DNA from 2 places in the Arthrobacter sp. FW306-06-A genome. Region 1 is predicted to be linked to the other one. Evidence: riboswitches for the same ligand, from Rfam matches in the RefSeq annotation. Region 1 holds a riboswitch; the other holds the start of a gene.
What was found. A riboswitch is a leader RNA that binds a small molecule or an ion and turns the genes downstream of it on or off. The one in region 1 is predicted to bind cyclic di-AMP.
Positions count from the first base shown of each region.

Region 2: linked by a shared signal. The riboswitch ahead of LFT49_RS22015 (NlpC/P60 family protein) and the one ahead of LFT49_RS11425 (C40 family peptidase) in region 1 are both predicted to bind cyclic di-AMP.

Region 1 covers NZ_CP084552.1:2,480,845-2,488,538, reverse strand. Annotated here, with positions in the region: gene LFT49_RS11450 (AI-2E family transporter) at 1-222, opposite strand, end outside; gene LFT49_RS11445 (hypothetical protein) at 354-785, shown strand; gene LFT49_RS11440 (mycothiol transferase) at 849-1,358, shown strand; gene LFT49_RS11435 (ribonuclease Z) at 1,351-2,286, shown strand; gene LFT49_RS11430 (protein adenylyltransferase SelO) at 2,283-3,752, shown strand; gene LFT49_RS11425 (C40 family peptidase) at 3,862-4,701, opposite strand; cyclic di-AMP (ydaO/yuaA leader) riboswitch at 4,705-4,875, opposite strand; gene LFT49_RS11420 (TraR/DksA family transcriptional regulator) at 5,166-5,525, shown strand; gene LFT49_RS11415 (DNA alkylation repair protein) at 5,522-6,052, shown strand; gene LFT49_RS11410 (DUF1810 domain-containing protein) at 6,074-6,517, shown strand; gene LFT49_RS11405 (glucose 1-dehydrogenase) at 6,555-7,448, opposite strand; gene LFT49_RS11400 (metallophosphoesterase family protein) at 7,613-7,694, opposite strand, start outside.
Region 2 covers NZ_CP084554.1:38,009-45,702, forward strand. Annotated here, with positions in the region: gene LFT49_RS21980 (cation diffusion facilitator family transporter) at 1-719, shown strand, start outside; gene LFT49_RS21985 (DsbA family protein) at 719-1,411, shown strand; gene LFT49_RS21990 (hypothetical protein) at 1,471-2,085, shown strand; gene LFT49_RS21995 (copper resistance CopC family protein) at 2,188-2,802, shown strand; gene LFT49_RS22000 (hypothetical protein) at 2,861-3,172, opposite strand; gene LFT49_RS22005 (hypothetical protein) at 3,534-3,707, opposite strand; gene LFT49_RS22010 (DUF3188 domain-containing protein) at 3,841-4,080, opposite strand; gene LFT49_RS22015 (NlpC/P60 family protein) at 4,443-5,222, opposite strand; cyclic di-AMP (ydaO/yuaA leader) riboswitch at 5,226-5,423, opposite strand; gene lspA (signal peptidase II) at 5,768-6,244, opposite strand; gene LFT49_RS22025 (heavy metal translocating P-type ATPase) at 6,292-7,694, opposite strand, start outside.

The DNA of each region.
Region 1 (7,694 bases):
CGACGCCAGGATTAACGCAACCAGCACCGGGATGGTGACCAGCGGGACACGGATGGCGGCCGTCACCGCCACCCAGGCAAGTGCCAGGACGGACAGTGCCTGGATGGCCCGGATGCCGGCCCGGCCCAATGCGTCGGTCCATAGGAGGGACATCCGGGCGGCGAAGGACTGGGGCCGGGGCGGCTGTGCCGGGGGCCCGTCGGGGGACATTTTGGGTTCCATGCGATTCTCCTTGCTGGCCATCACGTTTTCTGCCCCATTTGCCTGTTCCTTACCCAGGACGGTTCACATCCAAGCCAGTTCGTCAGTATGCTTACTATTGTCCGCTGAACGGCAACAGGAAAGGCATCATCATGACTGAGCAGAACGTCCCCGACGATGAGCTGGAAGTTGTGGAGGAGGACGATGTGCTTCTCGACGAAACTCCCGGCGCGGCATCGTCGCTGGAACTGGACCCTGTGATGGGGGAACCCGACAGCTACCCGGGCGCTGCGGAGAACAATCCGGAACGCTGGCAGGAAGACCCCCTGTTGCAGAATGAGGCCGTCTCGGGAGAAGAAGAGGACTTCCTGAGCGAGCAGACGCTGCGGGACGAAAGCGCGCAGGCCCGCTACCGCTCCGGCGATGAACAGGTGCCCCCCGGTACGCCCACGCTGGGGGAGGCTGCGGCCGACGTCGATTTCGGCGAAAACCCCACAGGTCCCGAAGCGGACGCCAGCGACGACGAGGAAAACTTCGGCGGCTCCCCGCTCAGCCAATTTGAGCCGGACGACCTGGAACGATAGCGGTCCAAGGGTCCGGGCCCGCGGGGCCCGGACCGCGGGAAGGAAAGAGATGCACTCCAAAAACTGCTGCTGGAGGCCTTCGACCGGCTTCCTTCACTTGTCCGCCAGGCACTGGAAGGGCTGGACGAGGCGGACCTGCAGCGCCGTCCTGCCGGTAACGGCAATTCCATCGGCTGGCTGATCTGGCATACGGGCCGGGTGGAAGATGCACAGGTGGCCTCCGCCTCCGGGCTGGAGCAGGTTTGGACGGGAGAAGGCTTTGTATCCCGTTTCGGGCTCCCGCTTGCGGAACGGGACACGGGCTACGGCCACTCCAGTGAACAGGTGGACGCAGTCAGGGCGCCCCGCGGGCTCCTGCAGGAATACTACGAGGCGGTCCACCGGCAGACCGCCAAGGTCCTGCAGGGTATTGATGATCCGGACCTGGACCGCGTGGTCGACGAACATTGGGATCCGCCGGTAACCCTCGGAGTGCGGCTGGTCAGCATCCTGGGGGACTGCCTCCAGCACCTCGGCCAGGCAGCATATGCCAAAGGGCTGCACGCGGAGCCGGCAGACGCCCCAAGTGCGTGAACTCGTGGTGCTGGGCACGGCTTCCCAGGTTCCCACCCGCACACGGAACCACAACGGGTACTTCCTGCGCTGGGACGGCGAAGGACTCTTGTTCGACCCCGGCGAGGGCACCCAGCGCCAAATGATCCATGCCGGGGTGGCGGCAAGCCAGATCACCAGGATCTGCCTCACCCACGTGCACGGAGACCACTGCTACGGCCTGCCGGGGGTCCTGTCCCGAATGGCCCTGGACGGTGCTTCACACCCCGTTCACCTTCACTATCCTGCCTCCGGCGAACAGATTGTCCAGGCCCTCGTGGCTGTCAGTTCGCCCGGTATCGACCTGCGGCTCCATCCGCACTCCGGCGCCGGACCCGTGGCGGACGGCCTGGAGATCCGGCCGCTGAGGCACCGCATCGAGACGTACGGATACCTGCTCACCGAGCCTGACGGCCGCACCTTCCTTCCGGAACGGCTCCGGGCGGCAGGAATCGAAGGGCCTGACGTGGGCCGACTGCAGCGCCAAGGCTTCTTCGGCGCAGTCGCGTTGGAGGACGTAAGCGTCCCCAGGCCCGGCCAGCGCTTCGCGTTCATCATGGACACCGCGCCGTGCGCCGGCGCGGAGGAACTGGCCGAGGGCACGGACCTTCTGGTCAGCGAATCGACATTCAGCAACGACGACGGCGGGCTGGCGCACCAGTACTTGCACCTGACCGCCGGGCAGGCAGGGGAGCTGGCGGCGTCCGGAAAGTCCCGGACGCTGGTGCTCACCCATTTTTCCGCACGGTATGGCGACGACATGTCCCTGCTTGCGGAGCAGGCGCAGGCACGTGCTGCAGGGACCACGGTCATCGCAGCCCATGACCTGCAGCGCATAGCCGTGCCTCCGCGGCGGCACCAGGTGCGGGAATCAGCGGACCATTATGACGGCGATAGGGTTAAACCATGACGGCAGCAGCTGAATCCATGGTGGCTTTTGACGGCCGCTTCGCGCGTGAACTGTCGGAACTCGCTGTTCCCTGGCAGGCCGAGGAGGCCCCCAGCCCCGGCCTCCTTGTCCTCAACGAGAAACTGGCGCGTGACTTGGGCCTGGACGCGGAGTACCTGCGCAGTCCCGAAGGCGTGCGGCTCCTGGTGGGAAATCACGTTCCTCCTGGCGCCACACCGGTGGCGCAGGCTTACGCCGGCCACCAGTTCGGCGGATACTCGCCCCTGCTCGGTGACGGGCGGGCGCTTCTGCTGGGCGAGGTCACGGACCGGAGCGGACGACTCCTGGACATCCACCTCAAAGGCTCTGGACGCACGCCTTTCGCCCGCGCGGGGGACGGCAGGGCCGTCGTCGGGCCCATGCTGCGCGAATACCTCGTCAGCGAGGCTATGTACGCCCTGCACATTCCCACCACCAGGGCACTCGCCGTCGTGGGCACGGGCCGCCAGGTCCGGCGCGACGGTATGCTGCCGGGCGCCGTCCTGGCCAGGGTGGCAAGCAGCCACCTGCGCGTGGGCAGCTTCCAATATGCGCGTGCCACCGAGAACCTCGACCTTCTGAAGCGCTTGGCGGACCATGCCATCAGCAGGCACTACCCCCAGGCCGCGGAAGCCGAAAACCCCTACCTGGCACTGTTCGGGTCGGTCGTCTCCGCGCAGGCGGAACTGGTGGCCCGCTGGATGCTGGTGGGATTCGTCCACGGGGTCATGAACACGGACAACATGACCATCTCAGGGGAAACCATCGACTACGGCCCCTGTGCGTTCATGGATGCCTTCAATCCTGCGGCCGTCTACAGTTCAATCGACGTCAGCGGCCGCTACGCCTACGCCAACCAGCCGGTTCTGGCCGAATGGAACCTTGCCCGGCTGGCGGAGGCGATGCTGCCGCTTATCCACGAAGACCAGGAGCAGGCGGTTGCGCCCGCAGTGGAGGTGCTCGGCGGCTTCCGGGGCCACTACAGCAGGGCGTGGACCGGTGGCATGAATGCCAAGCTCGGCCTTGGCAGCCGCGGGGGAAGTGACGAGGAAACCACGTCCGCTTTGGTGGACGGCGCCCTTGCCATCCTGAAGGACGGTCCCGTGGACTACACCCTCTTCTTCCGTAACCTGGGCAAGGCCGCCCGTGGCGACCTTCGTCCGGTGCGCGGCATGGTTCTTGATCTGGCTGCGTTTGATTCCTGGGCGGAGCGGTGGCAGGCACTCGAACCGGACGCGGAGCTGATGGACAACGTCAACCCGGCGTACATTCCCAGGAACCACCTCGTGGAGGAGGCATTGGCCGCTGCCACGGCCGGAGACCTGTCACCCTTGCAGCAGCTTTTGGAGGCAGTCAGTGACCCCTTCACCGAGCGGCCCGGGCTGGAACGCTACGCCGAAGGCGCCCCCGAGGACTTCGGCAACTATATGACCTTCTGCGGGACCTGACGGCTGCGGGGGCAGGCGGCGGATGCGACAGGAGGGCGGCAGCCGGATGACCGGCTGCCGCCCTCCTGTCTAATGCCTGCGCTGTTGGGCGCCTGCGGTGATGCGAAGACTAGGCGACGCGGACCGCTGAGTAGCCGCCGAGCCAGCTGATGGAGTGCACCTGGGTGTCGTAGCCGTTCACGCCACCGCTGACAACCTGGCCGTTGCCGGCGTAAACGCCAACGTGGCCGGAGGTGATGATCAGGTCGCCGGGCGCAGGAGCGCCGACCACGGTGCCGTACTGGAAGAACTGGGTGGGGGCAAGATCGCCAACGGACTTGCCCACCGAGCGCAGCGCCTTCTCAACCATGGCAGTGCAGTCCTGCTTGATGCCCAGCTGGCCGTAGGCGTTTGCCAGGATGGCAGCGCCGGTGCCGCTGCCGGTGGGGGCGGACACGGGGGTGGCCGAGGCGTAGGACATGTTCATGCCGGTGTTGGCCGGAGCGGCGGCTGCGGTCTGCACGGGTGCTGCTGCAGGGGCCGGAGCCGGTGCCGGTGCCGCGGTGTAGCCGGCGGCGGGGATCTGGATCTGGTCGCCCGGGTAGATGATCGAGGACAGGCCCAGTCCGTTGGCGGACAGGACGCTGTTCAGGCTGACGCCATTAGCAGACGCAATGGCACCCAGGGTATCGCCGGAAACTACGGTGTGGACGCTGCCTGCTGCCGCTGCCGGGGCCGCAACAGGTGCGGAGTACGCCTGCACGTTGGTCTTTTCCGTGGTGTCAGGGCCGGTGACACCGGCGTGGGCCGGGGCGCCGACGCCGAAGGCAATGCCGGACGCTGCAGCAACTGCGAGCGCGGGGCGGCCCAGCGAGCGGGCCTGGGACTTGGCTGTCACGGCGAGGCCCTCGAGAACAATGGAGCGGGCCGGAGTTGCGCGGTGACGGGCAGTGGTGGAATTTTTTGACACGGTTGATCGCCTCTCCCATGCCTGCGGGGTGAGCTGTCGGGTTCGGGCTGGAGATACCCGGCCGGAAGCAACCCCGTAATGGACGGAGGCGCTATCGACTTAACCCCAAGGCCACAAGTGGCCGCGGAAACTTGGTTCCCCCGTCCCTGCCAGCTGGAGCGGTTGTATCCCATGATCAGTGGCAGGGCTCGGCATACTGATGGGAATGTCCCGTCTGAGAGGGACACCTGAAGACCATAACCCACATGCGGTGGCATTGTCACATTTGGATAACATACGAGGTTTCCCTCTCGAATTCCGCAAACGTTTGGACGTTACGGCTGTTATCGGTGTCGACCTCGGCTAATAGCCGGGCTTGCAGGACAGGTAACGGCCCGGACACGGACACGGGATGTTTGCCGCGGCTCCATGGAACTGGCCGTTTCCATTCAGGCGCTCCGCGATCCGACCGCTAGGCTGTTTGCATGCCAGATTTCGACCGGTTCCGGGTACTGCTCGAAGAGGAGCGGGCGCGGCGCCTGGAGTTGCTGCCGGCGCTGCGGGCTGACATCCAGGCAGCGAATTCGGCCCGGCAGGACTCCAATGTCGATGACGAGCACGACCCCGAAGGGGCCACGATCGCGTTTGAGCTCTCGCAGGCTTCGGCGCTCCTGAAGCAGAGCTCGGCCGGCCTGGACCAGATTGACGCGGCGCTGGCCCGCCTGGCAGCGGGGACCTATGGAACCTGCGCCGTGTGCGGGGAGCCCATTGCGGAGGGCAGGCTGGAAGCGCGGCCCTGGACACCGTTTTGTATCCGCCACGCCTCGTCCGGTCGGGGACGATGACTGGCCCTGCGGATGTGGTGTCCGCGGCGGCGGAGTTCGTTGACCGGACCCTCCAGAACGAGGGCGCCTGGTACCGGGCGGACGACGTCGGGAACCGGCTTGGCTGGGTGCTGGACTCTTACGGTTCCTCCATCGGAGCGGTGCGCGGCACGGTGCGCGATGCCCTGCGCAAATTCAAGGACCTGGACCACGACACCACGGTGATGCTTGCGTCCACCCTGTGGGGACAGCCCCGGCCCGGCTCCCGCCCCGTGTTTGAGCGCCGGTTGGCGGCCGTGGTGCTGCTGCAGTCACGGGTGCGGCTGCTCAGGCACTCGGACCTGACCCGGCTGGAAGGCTTCCTTCGTTCTGCCCAGGCTGCAGACCTGATCCAGCCCCTCCTGGGCGACGTCCTGGTGCCGCTGCTGTCCGGCCTCGGGGAGCGCGAGCGGCAGCGGGCCAACGCGGTCCTGGCCCGGTGGCGGGACGACCCCGACCCGCAGCTTCAGGCGGCGGCAGCCGCCCTTGAAAAAGATTTGATCCTTTGACCTCGAAACCGGGAGATCCGCATGAATGAGCACTTTGACCTTGACCGTTTTGTTGCCGCGCAAAACAGCGGCGGCACCTATGACCAGGCGCTGGGGGAGCTGCAGGTCGGCAGGAAGTCCGGCCACTGGATGTGGTTCATCTTCCCGCAGATCTCCGGGTTGGGGCAGAGCGCAATGTCCCGCAAATACGCCATCTCCTCACTCGCAGAGGCCCGTGCCTACCTGGATCATGAGGTACTGGGGCCGCGGCTCCTGGAGTGCGCCCTGGTCCTGGCCAACCATGCAGACCAGTCCGCGGAGGACATCTTCGGCGGCATTGATGCCAGGAAGCTGCGGTCGTCCATGACACTGTTTCTCCGGGCGGCACCCGGAGAAACAGTGTTCAAGACTGTCCTGGCCCAGTTCTTCGACGGCGAGCCTGACCCTGCCACCGATGAGATCCTGGCTGGCCACGCCGCTGGCTGACGCCGGGTTGGCGGATCAGCCAGGCCCGGGGAACCGGCTAGGGCGTGGGGCTGCCGCCGTTGACGTTCAGTGTTTCCCCTACCACGTAGCTGGACTCGGGTGAAGCCAGGAAGACGTAGGCGGGTGCCAGCTCCGCGGGCTGTCCTGCCCGGCCCAGGGGAGTCGACTGGCCGAATTCCGGCAGCTGCTCCTTGGGCTGGCCACTGCTGACCTGCAATGGCGTCCAGATGGGACCCGGGGCCACGGCATTCACCCGGATTCCCTTGGGTGCCAGCTGCTGTGCCAGTCCCTTGGTGAAGTTGTTGATGCTGGCCTTGGTGGTGGCGTAGTCCACCAGGGTGGGGGACGGGTTGTACGCCTGGATGGAGGTGGTGTTGATGATGGTTGAGCCGGCCGGCATGTGCGGGACGGCGGCCTTGGTCAACCAGAACATCGCATACACGTTGGTCTTGAGGGTGTGGTCGAACTGCTCGTCGGTGATGTCCTGCAGGTCCTCCTGGGCCACCTGCTTCCCGGCGTTGTTGACCAGGATGTCCACCCCGCCCAGCACGGCAACCGCCGTATCAACGACTTCCCGGCATGTGGCGGAATCCTTGAGGTCGCCCGGCACCTTGACGGCCTTGCGGCCCGCAGCCTCGATGATCCCGGCGATGCGGGAGGCGTCCTCCTCTTCCTGGGGCAGGTAGGAAAGGACGACGTCGGCGCCTTCCCTTGCAAAGGCAATGGCAGTTGCGGCGCCGATGCCTGAGTCCGCGCCGGTCACGATGGCGCGGCGGCCTTCCAGCCGTCCCGTTCCGCGGTACGTTTCTTCGCCCAGGTCAGCCTTGGGCGTCAATTCGGCGTCGAGGCCCGGCTCGGGCTGGTGCTGCTTGGGCGGGGAAATCTTTTCGTAGGCAGTCACGGGATTACGGAAGGTGTACTGGTCAGTCATGGTGGTCCTCCTGTTCGTGCGGACTCGGGCTGGTTCGTCGCCCCGGAAATTGAAGCAGCCTGCGATTAATGGATCACAGCAAGCCAAAAAGCTAAGCATGCTTACGGTTCCCAGCCTAGGCAATGAAACCCCGCCCTGCCAAGCGGTCCTTCGGCGTGGCCGCGTCAGTCCCGCCGTACTTCCACCAGCCTGACCTCCGCCAACCGCCCGCCGTCGACCTTCGCTTCCATGAATGTGCAGGAGGGC
Region 2 (7,694 bases), on a different contig from region 1:
CGCTGGCCCTGAAACCACCGACACTGAAACGCACCTGGGGTTACAAGCGCGCCGAAATCATCGCAGCGGCCTTCCAGGCTGCCCTTCTGCTGGGCGTTGGCGCGTTCGTGATTATCGAGGGCATCCGCAGGTTCTTCGAACCGCCGGAAATCGCCGGACCGACGATGCTGTGGTTCGGCGTCATCGGTCTGGCCGGCAATGCCATCGGGCTGATTGTTTTGGCATCAGGCCGGAATCATAACTTCAACATGAAGGCCGCCTTCCTTGAAGTCCTCAACGATGCCCTGGGATCCGTGGCCGTCATCGTTGCGGCGATCATCATCGCCCTGACCGGCTGGGTGCAGGCCGATGCCGTGGTGTCCCTGCTCATCGGGGTCCTGATCATCCCCCGCACCCTGAGACTGCTCCGGGACACGGTGAATGTGCTGATGGAAAACGCGCCCGCCGGACTGGATCTGGGCCAGGTCCGGGAGCACATCCTCGCCCTTCCCCACGTCATCGACGTCCACGACCTGCACGCGTCCCTCGTCGGTTCCGGAACCCCGGTACTCTCCGCCCACGTCACCGTCGAAGACGGCTGCATGACGGACGGGCACGCCTCCACCATCCTGGCGGACCTGCAGCGCTGCGTCGCCGAACATTTCGACGTCAGCGTCGAACACTCCACCTTCCAGATTGAAGCAGCAGCCCACCGCGACCAGGAAAGCATTCATCACTGATGTCACAACCAAAAGCCACTTCCACGCCCCCGGCAGACCCTGCCAAACGCGCCAGGACCGTCATCTGGATCCTGCTCGGAGTCATCCTGGCCGCAGGAGCCATCTGGTACGCCGTGTTTACGCTCAACAAACCCGCGCCGGTGGCCGTCCAACCCGTCGCCGAGGCCCAGCTCGTCCGTGAGGACAGCCACCGGGTCACCGCTCCGGCAACCGAGAAGGCCCAGCTGGTAGAGTTTTTGGACTTCGAGTGCGAAGCCTGCAAGGCTGCCGAACCCGTCGTGGCCGAGCTGAAGGCAGAATTCGGTGACCGGATCACGGTCGTCCACCGTTACTTTCCGCTCCCGGCCCACCGGAATTCCGGGCAGGCGGCGCTGGCCGTCGAAGCCGCCGCCCAGCAGGGAAAATACGAACAGATGGCCGCGAAAATGTTCGAGACCCAGCCGCAGTGGGGTGAAAAGCAGGACTCCCAGGCACCCCTGTTCCGCACTTTCGCCGAAGAACTCGGACTGGACCTGACCGCCTACGACGCCGCTGTAGCCAACGAAGCCACCAAAGACCGGATCCGTCAGGACATCGCGGACGGTAAGGCGCTTGGCGTGACCGGGACGCCGACATTCTTCCTCAACGGTGAAAAATTGACGCCGAACACGATGGAGGAATTCCGCCAGAAACTGGCGGACGCCGCCCAGTAGCGGTTTCCCGCCGCCGCCAGCAGATTCCGGAAAGAACCAGCCCCACAGGAAGGACCGGGATGAGAGTTCAGCGCGCGCCGTTCCGGTTGCTGCGGACCGCCGCCCTGGCAGGATCAACCCTGTCGCTGGCCGCGGCGGCGCACGTCTCCGCCGGCGGCCTCCTGCCCCCGGCACCGGTACTGGCGGCCTGCACGTCCCTGCTGGTCCTGGCCATCATCATCCTGACCAGATGGAAGCTGAAGACGCCGGTTCTTGGTATGGTCCTGGCCGGCGGTCAGGGCCTGCTGCACTCAGTGATGTCCGCGTTCCCTCCGACAGCGGCCGTCGGCCCTGCCCTCCCGGCTGTCGCGCCGGGGACACACCACCACCCCCTGATCGGCTCCGGGGCGCTGCTGCCCGCAGGGCAGGACATGCATCCGCATCTGGTGTGGGACCTGGGACCTGCCATGATCACCGCCCACCTCGGCGCGACGGTGCTGACCGCGCTGCTGCTGGCCAAAGGCGAATCAGCCCTCTGGGCGCTGGCAACCTGGCTCCGACCCGTACTTTTCCTCGCGCCGGTCCCCTTCGTTCCGGCCCTGGCAGCGCTGGTTCCGGCCCCGCCCCGGGCCCCGGTTCTGCGCCGGATAATACTCCACACCCATTCCCGGCGCGGGCCGCCCGCTACCGCCTGAAGCCCTTTTCGCAGGCCCGCAGCCACGGCCGCGCCTGCACCCTGCAAGCACGTTTCAGCGGAAACGTCGTGCACCCAAAATCTTTCCCAAAGGAAACCAACCATGAAATCGCGCCCCAGAATTAGTACCCGCCTGCGCCTGGCAGCCGTCGCCGCTCTGCTGCTGCCCGCCGCCGCAGTGGCCTCCCCTGCCGTCGCCCACGATGCCCTGTCCTCCACGGCTCCGGCCCGCGACGCAGTCGTGGCCACCGCGCCCGAAACGGTGTCACTGACCCTCACCGAGCCTCCCACGGATTCAGCGTCCCTGAACCTGAGTGTCATCACCGTCACCGACGGCGCCGGGAACACCGTCAGCGACGGCACTGTAAGCGTCAATGGGGCGACCTTGTCGACCAAAATCGCCCCAGGGACACCGGGCAGCTACAAGGTGCTTTGGCGGGCCGTGTCCTCGGACGGGCACCCCATCGAAGGCAATTACGCCTTCACCGTCCAAGCGCCCGCGACCGCGGCATCATCCCAACCGTCGGTACCCGCAACCCCTTCAGCTGCCGCCTCCTCGCAGGCCCCGCAAAACACCGCCAACGCCATGCCGCCGACGGCCCCGAGGCCCAACGACGATAACGCGCCGCTGGCCGTGGGAATCGCCTTCGGGATCCTGGCAGCGGCGCTGGCCGTGACCTGGTGGGTGCGCCGCAGAAACGCCGGACAGCGCTCCTGACCTACGTCTTTCCGGTGTTCCCGTCGCGCGGGAGCACCGGAAAGAACCCAGGAACGGCCTACGACCGGACAGACGCTCCCGCTTCCCGGGCTTTCCGGCGATTCGCCAGCATCCTCAACAGCGCCGCGGTCAGGGCTGCGACCGCCATGACCGCAACGGACACCGCCCCGGCAGTAAAGAGTCCCTGCGCGAAAACCGGCAACGGGGCAGACGCCTCAGCGGCGACCATGATCGTGATGTAGTACGCCGCCGTAGCGGCCAGCCACAGGCCACCAGCCGCGGCGACAGCCAACGACCAGCGCCAAAACCAGCGTTCACCGGGCCCGTGGGACAACGCAACAGCCAGCAGGACAATTCCCGCGACGGCCAACAGTTGAGCAGGCAGCAAAAATGGTCCGGCAACGAGGCCGATTGGAACGCAGATACCGCCAACCATCAACAAACGCCGGCAACCAAGCGGCATACCCGATGCCCGGGACGGCGCGGCCGGCCGATGAGGACCCTCGGCCATTGTATTTTCAGCGGTCATACGGTTCCTTGAATCATCGTCAGGACTGGCCCGGGGGCGGGACAGCATCCGTGGGGCGCGATGAGGCTCCTCACGACTGTACAGGAATGGATGAATGGACTCGCGCGTCCACCAGGTCCGTGCAGGTCAGCCACTGCGTCAATGCACGTGGCTGGTGCTGGAACATATTGGCGAACCACTCGACAGGGCCCCGGAAGTTTCGTTAGGGTGTGGGCTTGCCGGCTTGCGGCTCACCGGCGGTGGCAAGGTTCGTATCCGCTGCGTCCGGACTGTCCTGCCCTGGCAGACGGACCTGCGCCTGGTAGCGAACCCGGCGGATCCGCCGGGTCATGGACACCATGAGCATCACGACGGCTATGACCATAAACGCGGTCATCAGAAACCCGAGAAATCCCGGTGATACCTGATCGGGACTCAAACCGGGCCTCAGCCCGTCAGTTCCGGGACCGGGAGTAGGCATCGTGCTTAGGGCCTGCAGGCCAGCCGCGACGAAAGCGTTCTGCACTGGGTCATCCTTTTCTTGAAGAATTTCGAAGGCGTTTCTGGACCTGATGTCCGCGGATGACAACCCCTGCAGCGTGAAGCAGCAGTCCCGCGCCTATGACAGCCAGCGATGCAAACGACAGGGCCTCATTTTTGGCGGTCTGGCCAAAAATGTTAATCGCGATTCCCAGCGCAATCAGGGCCATGGCACTGAAAACAACCGCTTTGTACGATGCAGGTGCGGTGGCCCAAAACTCGTTTAGCACCCATCCAGCATATGCGGAAAAGCCATGCCCACCTTTTCACGTGCCGCCACGCAGGGGGTTGGCGCCCGCAGTACGTCTTGCCGTTCTCGCCGGAACTCCTCTGGAGGGTTCAACAGCCACGGGGCCTGTCCGTGGAAACGGGCGAGCCTTCGGCTGTACGGTTGCACCTCAGCACAACAGGCTTCGGCGGGACCTTCCGGCGTCTCCGGTCCCTTGGTGTGAGGGTGCAGAGGTTTTGAGGCGCCGGACCGGAGTAAGAGGCAGGGTACTCGACCCTCGACAGAGGGTCCAGTGTGCGAGGGCATGCTGAAGGCCGGTGATTCATTGCCCCCAAGGCATTGAATCACCGGCCTTCAGTGGTTTTATTTGCCTGCGCGCACGAAGGTCACGGCGCCTTTGGAGGTCATCCAGGTCAGGGGGTGGACCGCTGTTTCGTTCTTGCCGTTCAGGCCGGAGCTGAGGACTTGGCCGTTGCCGACGTAGATTCCTACGTGGCCGGGCTGCATGACCATGTCGCCGGGCTGGGGGTCGGTGACGACGGTGCCGTAGTTCATGAACTGCATCGGGCCGAGGTCGCCGACGGGGATGCCGGCAGCGTTGAGGGCGTTTTCGACCAGCCGTGTGCAGTCCTGGATCATACCGATCTGGGCGTAGGCGGAGGACAGCATGATGGCGTTGATCCCGCCCGCGGCCGGCGCGGGCGCCGGCGCGGCAGGGGTGACGGTGACCTGGGCCTTGGCGGGCGCAGCGGCTGGCTTCACAGTGGCAGCGCCCACGGGGACCGTGGCTTTGGGCGCTTCGGCGGCGACTGGCTTGGGTGCTTCCACGACGGGTGCAGGCGTGGTTTCCACTGCGGGACGCTCGAAGGTGATCTGGATCGTGGCGTCGGCGGTCAGCGGGGTCTGGGCCTGGCCTGCGACTTCGAGGGTGGATGCCGGCTCGGCGTCGCGCTGGGCCGGGGTGTCTGCTGCCTGGGCGGCGGTGATGCCACCGGTCAGGACGAGGCCGGAGGCTGCTGCGAGGACGGCTGCCTGGCGGCCTGCGGTGCCGGCGTTTGCGGCGACGGATTGGGACAGCACGGCGATGGCGCTGGTCTGGACGGAGACCGCGCGGTGGCGGCCGTGAGTTTTGCGCATGGGCATGAAAGGGCCTCTCCCACTGCCTGCGAGGTTAGCTGTCGGATTCGGATGGGAGACACCCGGCCGCGGTGGTGCACGAAAGGCACCAGGCACGGCTTCACCCCAAGGCCTGCTCGAAGCGGGCCAACTCTGGGTTCCCCGTCTCTGCCGGACGAATTTTACGAACGGATCCCTGGCAGCGGCAGAGTTAGGCAAGTCTGCTCGGGAGTGCCGTATTCGGAGAAACCGGCACGGTCAGACCCTATGTCACAAAAGCCCCATTTGTCACATTTGCGTAACGCCCTGACTGTGGTAACAACCTGCTTGGCACCCGGCAGATACGCGGGGGTATTTTCGGGGATGTCGTCAGTGACCTGGTCAGACCCCGCCGGTGCCTGCACTGCCTTCCACAGCCGTTCAATCCCAGCGCCCATCGATCCTTCATTTTCAAGGACCGGAAAAGCATGGAAGCAATGTCATCGATGTTGGTCGCTGCTAATACGGCCGTCGTGGCCAGGATGAGCAAGTCACTTCCAGCGTCAGGAGGCCCGTGTCCGGACTGCAGCTGGTTACGCCTTTTCCTGTTCGCGGGATCCCAGCAGGCTGCCCAGCACGTACAGCCCTACGCCGACGGTGACGAACACGTCGGCGAGGTTGAAGGTGGGAAACCAGCCGCTGTGCAGGTAGTCCACGACGCCGCGCCCGTCCATCCGGTCCACAAGGTTCCCGGCACCGCCGCCAACCACCATCGCCGCACCCGCCCGGGAGAGCGCCGGCATGGCGGGGGCGGTGGACACTGCGTACCAGGCCATGGCCAGGACGATGATGGCGGTCGCGGCAATGACCAGCCACGGGGCGAGGTTAGCCCCGAGGCTGAAAGCGACCCCGGTGTTGTACAGCAGTTTCAGGTTCACCAGGCCCAGATCGACCGTGGCACCGTTGGAGAGCAGTTCCTCGGCCAAGGCCTTGATAACCAGGTCGGCCACCCCGAGCACGGCGGCCGAGACGAGCAGGCCAATTTTTACCCGCCATGCTTTGGCGCCAATTGGTGGTGTCCTTGCCGGATCTGCCGGATCTGCCGGTGACGGGACGCTCACGCGGCAGGTTCCAGTGCCGGCGCGGGTTTGGCCGCCCGGAGTGCTGTCTTGCGGCTGATCCGGCCGGCGCGGACGCCGTTGCCGATCACCACGATTTCGGCGAGTTCGTGGATCAGGACGACCGCAGCCAGTCCCAGGGCGCCGACCAGTGCCAGCGGGATCAGGATTGCGATCAGCAGCAGGGACAGGCCCACGTTCTGCAGCATGATGGACCGGGTCCGGCGGGCGTGGTCCAGGACCTGGGGCAGGTGGTTCAGGTCCTCGCCCATCAGGGCGATGTCGGCGGTTTCAATGGCGACGTCGGTGCCCATGGCGCCCATGGCAATACCGGTGTCGGCGGTGGCCAGGGCCGGGGCGTCGTTGACGCCGTCACCGACCATGGCGGTGGGCTGGCGGGACTTCAGGGTCCGGATGATCTCGGCCTTGTCTTCCGGGCGGAGGTCGGCGTGGACTTCGGTGATGCCTGCGTCCTTGCCCAGGGCCGCGGCGGTGATCGCGTTATCACCGGTGAGCATGGCCGTGGTGTACCCGGAGGCGGTCAGCCGGGCGATGACGTCCCGGGCTTCGGGGCGCAGTTCGTCACGGACTGCCACGGCACCAATGACTTCGCCGGCGGATTCGATCAGGACGGCGGTGGCGCCTGCCGTTTGCATCCGCTCGACATCCCCGGCAAGGGCGCCGGCGTTGATCCAGCCGGGGCGGCCCAGCCGGACGGTCTTGCCTTCGAAGCGGCCTTCCAGGCCGGCGCCGGGGACGGTGTCCACGTCGGTCACGTCGGCCCTGGCCGGGGATGCGGCGAGGATGGCTCGGGCCAGGGGGTGTTCGATGCGGGCCTCCAGCCCGGCTGCGAGGGCAAGAACGTCTTCGCGGGTAGTGGTCCCGGCGGCGGCGACATCGATGACTTCGGGCTTGTTCCGGGTCAGGGTGCCGGTCTTGTCCAGGGCGATGGTGCGGATCTTGCCGAGGGTTTCCAGTGCGCCGCCGCCCTTGATCAGCACGCCGATGCGGCTGGCGGCGCCGACGGAGGCGACAACGGTGACCGGGACGGAGATCGCCAAAGCGCACGGCGATGCGGCCACGAGGACGACCAGGGCGCGTTCGAACCACAGCAGCGGCTCTCCGACGATGAAGCCGAAGGCGATGATCAGGGCCGCGGCGATCAGGATGCCGGGGACGAGCTTGCTGGCGATGTTGTCCGCCAGGCGCTGCCCGGGTCCCTTGCGGGACTGTTCGGCCTCGACGATGTGCACGATGCGGGCCAGGGAGTTGTTCTCCGCGGTGCTGGTGACTTCGACTTCCAGCGGCCCGGTGCCGTTGATGGACCCGGCGTAGACCTCGCTGCCGGGACCGGCCTCCACCGGCACGGATTCACCGGTCAGGGCCGAGGTGTCCAGGGAGG